One region of the Litoribacillus peritrichatus genome, then DNA from elsewhere that is predicted to be linked to it. Evidence: predicted binding sites of a transcription regulator. Region 1 holds the regulator's gene; each other region holds the start of a gene.
The links. Region 1 encodes PhoB, which activates phosphate uptake and scavenging genes when phosphate is short. Its sites were predicted from a motif close to TGTCATANNNNTGTCANA; they were not measured.
Positions count from the first base shown of each region.

Region 2: the regulator PhoB is predicted to act here: its motif matches at 1,462-1,479, upstream of ABD744_RS05375 (putative 2-aminoethylphosphonate ABC transporter substrate-binding protein).
Region 3: the regulator PhoB is predicted to act here: its motif matches at 1,668-1,685, upstream of ABD744_RS05230 (GNAT family N-acyltransferase).

Region 1 covers NZ_BAABBN010000017.1:100,759-104,036, forward strand. The annotation lists gene ABD744_RS21925 (endonuclease/exonuclease/phosphatase family protein) at 1-302, shown strand, start outside; gene phoR (phosphate regulon sensor histidine kinase PhoR) at 271-1,578, opposite strand; gene phoB (phosphate regulon transcriptional regulator PhoB) at 1,683-2,378, opposite strand; gene ubiA (4-hydroxybenzoate octaprenyltransferase) at 2,488-3,278, opposite strand, start outside.
Region 2 covers NZ_BAABBN010000004.1:912,287-915,564, forward strand. The annotation lists gene ABD744_RS05370 (ABC transporter ATP-binding protein) at 1-250, opposite strand, end outside; gene ABD744_RS05375 (putative 2-aminoethylphosphonate ABC transporter substrate-binding protein) at 294-1,355, opposite strand; gene ABD744_RS05380 (UTRA domain-containing protein) at 1,701-2,411, opposite strand; gene ABD744_RS05385 (TIGR03364 family FAD-dependent oxidoreductase) at 2,534-3,278, opposite strand, start outside.
Region 3 covers NZ_BAABBN010000004.1:881,680-884,957, forward strand. The annotation lists gene ABD744_RS05225 (STAS domain-containing protein) at 1-142, shown strand, start outside; gene ABD744_RS05230 (GNAT family N-acyltransferase) at 201-1,616, opposite strand; gene ABD744_RS05235 (LysR family transcriptional regulator) at 1,763-2,560, opposite strand; gene ABD744_RS05240 (MBL fold metallo-hydrolase) at 2,640-3,278, opposite strand, start outside.

The DNA of each region.
Region 1 (3,278 bases):
TGAAAGAACAGATCGAGAAGTACAAGTATGTGGTGTTGATGGGGGATTTGAACTGCCATGCGGAGCGGTTATTGGATGATTCCCCGTTGAAAGAAACCTCGCTGGCGCTAGCCACCGATGGCATCAGCACTTTTCCCAGCTGGGCGCCTCAGCGCGGGCTGGATCATATTCTGATCAGCCCTAATTTAAGAACACACGCCATTGATGTTTTGGATCATCCGATCTCAGATCACCTGCCGGTGGCCATTGATGTCAGCTTGCCTTCCGGAGTCAGTTTGACGGATCGGGCAAACCAGAGCTAAGCACTGACAGCGGAAATTCACAGCTGAATTTACTGCCGTACCCTAATTTACTTTCAATCAATAAGTGGCCGTTGTGGCGCATCAGAATATGTTTGGTGATGGCTAATCCCAGTCCCGTACCGCCGGTGTCTGATTTGCGGCTGGCATCCACACGGTAGAAGCGTTCGGTCAGGTGTGGGATGTGTTTTTGATCGATGCCGGGGCCGTTGTCGATGACATCCACCCGGATACTGGTTTTGTCGCGGTAACCGGTGATGTCTACCCGGCCGCCTTCAGGTGTGTATTTCACCGCATTGAAGATCAGGTTACTGAAGGCGCTGCTCAGTTCGTCGTAACAGCCGTCAATTTCAATATCGATCGCCGAAATCTGAATTTCATGGCGACCGTTGCTGAAAGAGCGGGCTTCTGCGGCTAAGTGCTCCAGCAGTTGCTTGAGGTTCACCGGTTGCTCTTTCACATTGATTTCGGTGGTTTCCAGACGGGTCAGAATTAGAAGATCATGCACCAGATCTTGCATCCGAACGGCCTGGGACTGCATCTGATGGTAGATGCGTAACCAGCGGTTGTCGCTTTCGTCCGAGTAATCAATCAGCGTTTCAAGGTAGCCGATTAACACCGTCAGCGGGGTTTTTAATTCATGACTGACGTTAGCCACGAAATCTTTGCGCATGCGTTCCAGGTGTTCAATGTGAGTGATGTCCCGCGCGGTAATCAGGCGTTCATCGTTCCCAAATGGGGTGATGGTCATTTCCAGGGCAACGCTTTGATTGATCGGGCTGTTGAGCGTTAACGGCGTGGTGTAATCACCGAGTTCGAAGTATTCCACAAAGTCCGGGTCGCGGATCAGGTTGGTGATGTGCTGACCACCGTCCACCGGTGTTCTGAAGCCTAATAAGGCTTCGGTTGAGCGGTTCCACCACTCCAAAGTGCCATCGCTTTCGACCATGATGACGGCGTCCTGCAGCGCAGAAGTGGATTGTTGTATTCGGTTGATGATGGTCTGAAGTTTGCGTTTGGCCGTTTGGTGATCACGCTCCTGACGGTAAATGGAGTCAAATAATCTTCCCCACAGACCTTCACTTAACGGTAACTTGTCGAGTTCCTGATGTTGCAGCCAGGATTCAAGCCGTGACATTTGGCGTATGGTCCAGACCACGTAAGCGATCAGGCCGAGAATCAGGCCCACGACGGGATAACCGAATAAATAACCAATGAGGGTGGTGGCCAGCACCAATAAGGTCACGCGCTGTAATTCAATGTACCAATTACTTAACACTCAGCTTCCTTACCTAGGCAAGATAATAAAATACAGGGATTCATATCAGAAACGCAGCCTCAAAGGCTGCGTTTCTGAATGAGGTCATGCTGCAACAGCTTACTCTATGCCGCATTTGTGGAAAAGCGATAACCTGTGCCACGAACGGTTTGGATCAAATTATCATGACCGGTTTCAGTCAGCGCTTTACGTAAGCGACGAATGTGAACATCCACCGTACGCTCTTCGACATAAACGTTGCCACCCCAGACATGATCCAGCAGTTGGCTTCTGGAATAGGCGCGCTCCTGATGAGTCATGAAAAACTGCAGCAGTCGGAACTCGGTTGGCCCCATATCCACAGCATCACCATTGGCGATGATGCGATGGGAAACCGGGTTCAGCTCAAGGCCATTGACCTCGATGGTTTCTTCAATGCCCTGTGGGGTGGTTCGACGCAAGACCGCTTTGAGACGAGCCACCAATTCTCTTGGAGAAAACGGTTTGGTGATGTAATCGTCCGCACCCGCTTCAAGGCCCTGAATTTTATTGTCCTCTTCGCTTTTTGCGGTCAGCATGATGATAGGTACATCTGCTGTCAGCTCATCTTTCTTAAGGCGACGTGCAAATTCAATCCCTGACGCACCTGGTAGCATCCAGTCTAATAAAATTAAATCCGGTTGCTGATCTACGATGATTGAGTGGGCTTCCTGCGTATGCTCTGCTTCCAGACAGTCATAACCTGCCATTTCCAGAGCGACCATGATCATTTCACGGATAGGCGCTTCATCATCAACAATAAGAACTTTTTTTCCCGCCATCACTTTTGCCTGTTAGTGTGGTTGTTAAAAGACAGTCTTATTAGAAGACACTTTTGTTACAAAAGTATGACAGGTTTTCGACCGTCTGCGTGTGACAGAGGCGGATTTGCTAAAAAAAGGAATCCACCAGAATGCCACTGAAGACTGCAGTGCCTACCCAGTGGTTGTTCAGAAATGCTTTAAAACACATGTCCGGGTTGCGGTGTTGGGTAAGGACATACTGGTAACCAAATAAGCCGGCGGCGACTGCCAAACCTAGGTAATAAGCGACCCCGGCTGAGAGCTGTTGCCCCATCAGCAGCAAGGTGATCATCGTCAGTACCTGAAGACTGATGATGGCGATATTGTCCATTTCGCCAAACAAAATGGCCGTGGATTTAATGCCGACTTTTAGGTCGTCTTCCCGGTCCACCATGGCGTATTGCGTGTCGTAAGCAATCGTCCAAAGTAATGTAGCTATATAAAGTAACCAGGTTTCTTCAATCACGGTGCCGGTTTCTGCGGTGAATGCCATCGGTACGGCCCAGCCAAAAGCGGCCCCTAAAAATACCTGTGGAAAGTAGGTAAAGCGTTTCATGAACGGATAAAGGGACGCCAGAAACACTGCGCCAAATGACATATAAATGGTTTCTTTATTGGTGAACAGCACCAGAATAAAAGAAATAAACACCAGCGCACCGAATAAACAGAGTGCTTCTTTGGCGGTCACCCGGCCAGACGTCAACGGCCGCTCTTTGGTTCGTCGTACATGAAGGTCAAAATCCCGGTCGGCGTAATCGTTGATTACACAGCCGGCCGATCGCATCAACACCACACCCAAAACAAAAATGACCAGATTACTCAGCTGGGGGAAGCCGTCAGCGGCAACCCATAATGCCCATAGCGTCGGCCATAACAGCA
Region 2 (3,278 bases), on a different contig from region 1:
AAAAGCTGACGAATTCGCCTTCTCGAATGGTCAGGTTGATGTCTTTCAGGGCATGAAACTGATCGTAATATTTATGGACGGATTTAAGTTCAACGCTGTTGGCTTGGGTCGTTGTATTGGTCATAAGATCCCTGAATGTTGTATGCGTGTTATACGAGTGTTTGGCGCTTGGATAATTAATTGTGTGACAGCCGGATGACGATTTGATGACAGCTTGCCCGCGCATTTTGTCATCTAACTGTGTGTTCATCCGGCCTCACGTTTCAGCAGATAGCTTTAAAGTAAAAAGCGAGTTAACTCTTTGGGTCAGACTTGCCGTCGTAGCGCTTTTGCCATTCTTCCAAAATCTGATCGCGGTTTTTCGCGGCCCACTCAAAGTCGTTGTTAATCATTTTGTCGGCAACGGCTGCCGGGAAATGCTTGACGGGTTTAGCAACGCCAGGGTAAGCAACAACGGCATAGCCTTGGTTGTATAATTTGTTGGCTTTTTCTGTGACAGACCAATCAACCAGTGTTTTAGCTGCGTCCATGTTGTCGGTTGTGTTTAGGATCGCAGTCGCTTCAATTTCCCAGCCAATGCCTTCAGTAGGGATGACTAACTCCAGCGGCGCTCCTTTTTCAATCAGTTTTGCTCCACGGTAAGCGAAAGAAATACCGATGGCGGTTTCACCGGAAGCAGCTAACTTACAGGGTTTAGAGCCAGAGTGTGTGTAACGGCTGATGTTGGTGTGCAGGTTGTCCATGTAGTCCCAACCTTTGTCTTCGCCAAACGTTTGTAACCAGCTGGATACGTCCAGGAAGCCCGTGCCGGATGAGTTTGGGTTTGGCATGATGACGTGGCCTTTGTACTCTGGCTTGGTCAGATCTTCCCAAGAAGTGGGCTTGCTCAGGTTATGCTTTTTGGCTTCTTCGGTGTTGAAGCAGATGGCGCCTACCCAAGCATCCATACCTACCCATGCCGGATTTTCGCTGTTGTCGCGGAATTTGGCATCGAGTTTTTCTACGTTTTCGGGTTTGTACGATTCCAGCATGCCTTCATTTTTCATTTTCAGTAGGCTGGTTCCGGCTAAGCCCCAAACGACGTCGGCATGAGGGTTCGCTTTTTCTGCAAGCAGTTTGGCGGTGATCGTCCCTGTTGAGTCACGTACCCAGTTGATCTTAATGTCCGGGTGATCCTGGCTGAAGGCGTCGCCGTATGCTTTTAGAAGGTCTGCTTCAAGGGCGGTGTAAACCGTCAATTCCGTTACTTTTTTATCTGATACACCCAGCTCGGCCGTGTCGTTCCCGCAACCTGCTAACAATAGGGTAGAACTGGCCACTGCGGCAGCACAGAGTGTTTTTAGTTGAGTGCTCATGCTCATAGTTTCTTCATCCTGATCGATTTTTGGTTATCTTCAAAGTAAATTCTGGGTAATTATAAAGTCCTGGTTTGTACCAGATGTGACTAAGCTAACAGGGAAATAAGACAGTTTTATGTCAATATTGTTAATCTGGTATAAACCAGATTAAAGAAGTGTAAAGTTATTTTCTAACAGCAGAGACCGAGCTCTGCGTCAGAAATTTGGACGCGTGTTTTTTAGTGGCATGGTTTAAAAAGATTGAATGATTGAACGTCTGATGGATTGTAAGAAAGAAGGCAGAAAAGATTCCGAGCCTAAGGGGTCAGGCTCGGTCTGATGGTACGGTTTTGAGTGGAATGGCTATTGGTGTTCGAACGATAACTTTAATTCCACTGCGTCGTGTCGCCAAAACTCCAGATCGTATTCCAGTACCTGATTTTCTTCTGTAAATCGGCAGCGGCGAATTTCAAGACAAGGGCTGCCGGGAGAAACGTGCAGTGAGCTTGCATCTTCTGCGTCGAGGGATGTGGGGTACATGGTCACGTCCGTGCGGGTGACGCCTTTTTGATAGTGTTCTTTGAATATCCCTGTGAGTGATTGGCTGAAGTCGTGTTTCAGTAAGCCAGGGCAAAGGTTGGCATCCACATAAATGTGTTCAAGCAGGATGGGGCGTTCATCGACACAACGCAAACGGCGAATGAGGTAGACTGGCGAACCTTCCGATAACCCCATGACCTGGGCGACTTCGCTGGGCGCTTCGCTGAGCTCTGTACTCAGTGGCGTGGTTGTTCCTGTTCTTTGTTGTTGCTTGATGATTTCGTTGAATGTCGCCGGGGATGTCGGGTCATACGTTAAACGCGTTGGTGAAACGAACCAGCCTCGGCGGTTTAGCCGGTAGATAATGCCTTCTTTTTCCAGTTGCAGTAATGCTTCGCGTGCTGTGATCCGGGATGCATCGAACTGGTCGCTGAGTTGCCGTTCTGAAGGCAACTTGTCTTGTACGGTTAGGGTGCCCACGTCGATTTGATTTTTTATATGGTCGACGATTGTTTTATACTGTGGTTGAGACATAAGGTTTCATTGTGAAATTAAAAAAGTAGCGCAGATGCGTTTGTAACTTCGATCCGCGCCGGTGCAAACCATAGCATTTTTACGAACTTCGTGCAGGAAGCCAGCGGTGATTTTTGGTTTACTTAATGCTGGTGTTCTTTGAACCACTCTTCTGCAATGGCAAAACTGGTGCTCATGCCCGTTCCTCCAAGACCGGTAATTAAGAACAGATTGTCTTGTGGTTGTTCCCAATACACGTGATCTGTTTTGGCTTTGCTGTAGATGCCAATCCACTGCTCTTTTAGCTCCCAGGATGGCAAGGTCATGACTTTTTGGGCGTACTCTAAAATGAGCTGATTGATTCGCTGGTTAATGAAGGGAGAGGGGGTGTTGCCATATTCATGGGAATCTCCGAGGGTAATTTCACCGGTTTGATGCTGGGCGGCTAACAGGTGGATGCCATATTGAATCAGCTCTGGGTGATCTTGTTCAACACGGTTTCTCACTGCCTGCAAACTTTTGACTTGATCGAAGGCGGGGTAGTGGAGCATGGATAAACCCGTCGACATCATAGGGCCAAAGGCCCAGTTTTGTGTTTGTTTTAAGGTTCGTACCATCTGCAGTTTACATACTGTTGGCGCTTGATCGGCTTCAAGGTCAAATAAAGAAGCAAATTGATGGCCGGGACAGCAGACGACTTGTCTTCCTTCAAACACACCCTTGTTGGTTACTACCTTGACGCCTTTGTCGTTGCTTTCAAAGTGTGAAACCAGGGTGTTGTATTGCAGTTGGCTGTTTTCAAAGCCATAAAGGTATTGGGTCAGTTGGGTTAATGCCTGTTGTGGGTTGATCAGTACATCCGTCTGACTAAAGAGTGCGCCTCTGAGT
Region 3 (3,278 bases), on a different contig from region 1:
TGTCGCTAACCGTCAGGTTCAAATAACGAAAGTCTTCGAGATTGTAAAAGCTCTGCCGGATTTAACGATTTTCCGGGACGATGCTGAGATGGACGATTACCTTGCGGCCATGCAGGAAAAATTTCGATCCGGGCAAGACTGATTTTCTGCCGATCAGGTTGTCGTACCCGAGACACTCTTTTCAAAAGAGTGTCGAGTTCTCAGTCCTGCCAATGGCGACGGTAGCGAATGAAAAACATCACTTTAAAGGACTTTCTCAGTAATTTGGCCTTAATTCGTTCCCAGTGGCGGTAACGAATGACTCTTTTCTTTATCAGATGCGAATTCACTATGCCCCAGAGTGGCCACCAAATTAATTTCTTCACCCCTTTGGCCCGAATGGCTGCATCCCTGTGTATGACCAGTACATGCATCGCCAAGTCGTTGTATTTAGGCTGAATGAATTCGTGTTCAGTGAGTTTAAAACCTATGGACTGATACAGGTTGAGTAAGTATTTATCACTGCTTGCAATGATGTAATTTTTATTGAGCATCATGGTCAGCATGTAAATCTGTTCAAAAATACCGTGCAGAATGTCTGTATCTCGATAGTCTGGGTGTAAACAGAGTGCCGCAATTTCAAGCGTTTCTGCGCTCGGTGGCAGGTCTGTCAGGGCGTTTTTATCGAAAAAGGTCTGGATTTCAAACGGCTTTTGATTTCCGTCGCCCACGATGATGGTTGCGCTGCCGATGATTTCATCATTGTGCATGACCATTAAAATGTGGCTGTAATCATCAAAAAAGTAAGAGACTTTTTCCAGGTTGGCTTCGGCATCAATTTTGTTGACGCCGGAGTAGGCAAATCGTCTTGTTCGAAGAACGGCTTCGTAATCTGCCTGGGTTTCTACATATTTGTATTGTATGAATTCTTTCACGGTTTTGACGGCAAAACCCGCGTTTCGAATTTCTTCCGGCGTAGAAGACGTGTACCTCATCAGGTATTTATTGAGATTATCGGTTAAAACCGGTGGTAATTTCTTAATGATGTGAATAAAACACTGAACCGTGCCATCGGCGTGGAACTTGATGGATGAGACCCTGCCCCTGATTGGGTTAGAAGGTTGGAACATGCCCAGATTGAAGGCAATTTCCATGTTGGTAAATAAGGTGAACTCAGGTTGAATGCCGGAAACCAGAAACCCTTCTTTACTGACTTCATTAATTTCAAAAAAAGATAAGGTTTTGTATTGGAACGGGTGGAAAATCTGCCCTGTCAGGCGGTGGCTTCCTGTCAGTGGAATGGCCCGGTATTTAGGCACTTGTTTGAAGCTGTCAGCCATGACTCTCAGGGATATTCGGAGTTGATTGTTGACCCGATCCATTTCAATGATCTGAGCTTTAATGGCGTATTGTTGTTCTATTAAAGGACTGAATTGAATGACGGTAATTTGGCCGGGGAAACAAAGTTCATCGTATTGTTCATCCGAGATCAGGCTGAAACCGAAACTGGTGTAATCTCCCAAAACCACCGGTACGGTCTGATCCGCGAAAATGAGTTCAGCTTTGTAACCATGATTGCTCGGAAGAAGTGGGCGATGGACTTTTCGGTCTGTTTCTTTTGGGAAGTTTCCGTACATAATAAAGGCGCTGAAGATACGTTTGTTTTATTGGCATCATACTAAAGCATGAGTCATGTATTTGCCATAAATTTATATATAAAACAAATGATTAGTAGAAAATCTTCGGCCTGCTATGGTCATTTCCTGGCGGCGTTTTCTTGCCCCTAATAGTCGTTGGCCAACCCTAATGTTCTTGATAGTGAGGGGGCGCCTTCAATGTCTGTGAGGGGAATGGCGTAAATACTTTCGGGTAATTGGTTCGGACTGAACGGCATAATGGTCGCGCCTAACCCTGCGGCGACCAAGGCCACAGCCCAGTCTTCATTATCCACTCGTGCCACAAGCTGAACGGAGGCGGTTTGTGTGGTGATCAGGCGGTTGAATTCAGGAGCGAATTCACAATGACTTCTTTCAATCCAGCTCAGAGTAAGCAAGTCATGGAGAGTGAGTTTCGTATTGAGTGAATGCGCCTTTGCGAAATCATGATGGCTTGGCAGAAGAAGATAGTACTCTTCCTTCAATAATTCCGTCCATTCTTGATTGTCTTTCAGTTGTTGCATGTTGATCAGTTGGTGGGTCGCGCTGCTGTAGTTTGAGGTGAGTACCCAACTTACGTCCGGGTGCAGAGCCTGAAGTTTTTCCATACTGAATATCAGAGCGTGGGCATTCACTGAAGGCGCGACATACAGTTCAACCGTATCTTTAGGTTTGTTTTGCATGTCGGACTTTATTAAGGCGGCATGCTGCAATAAGGCTTTGGATTTCTGATAGAAACGCTCACCGGCTTCGGTAGTGGTTACTCCTTTTCGACTGCGAATCAGAAAGGTGGTTTCGAATTCATTTTCAAGCTGTGCGATGGCGTTGGTTATGGAGGGCTGGGAGATATGACATTGCTCCGCAGCGGCAGAGATAGTGCCGGCCTCAACCGCGTGAACAAAATATTTGAGTGATCTTAAGTCCATATTTCTAACTCAATGCAAGCAAGCCGTCAGGCTTATTGTGTTTGGAATTCTTTCTGGTTGGCCGGTTCAGGTTATACACTCACTGGCTGCTTACCAGCGGTAATGGCTGAGAAAACAGTTTAGAGAAATAAGGAAACTGTGGCAGTTCTCGTGATACAAACTGATCATGAGCCGGGACAATCTTGATGCCTGGGTGGAGCTTTCGAATATTATTGATTTTACGGATCATTGCGCTGTTTTTTTCAACGTCTGCATCGACGCCTACCAACCACTGGGTAATGCCGGGACGCGGTTTATTTTCTGTCACGCCTTTCATAAGCCACGTAGTATCTCCGATGAAGAAATAGGTTTGTTTGGCATCTGTGGTTAAAAACAAGCCTACCTGGCCGGGTGTGTGTCCGGCTAAACTCACTAGAACGAGACTGTTGTCGTTATATATATCCAGACTGCGCTCAAAGCCCATGTATTCCTGGTTGGTTAACGTCAGCGGTTGCCAGTTGATCTCTTTGACCAGGTGTTCTTTCAAAAACGCGGGAGCATCTCCTTGCAGCGCAAAGTCGATGCCTGCCTGCTCAGACCAGACAGGAATGCCGAGCAGTTCCGGAAGCCCTCCGGTGTGATCCCAATGAAGATGTGAAGGGATGATGGCCGAGATATTTTCAATAGGCATATTTTGTTGAGTAAGTTGATCAGCGACACTGAACACTTCTCCAATGGA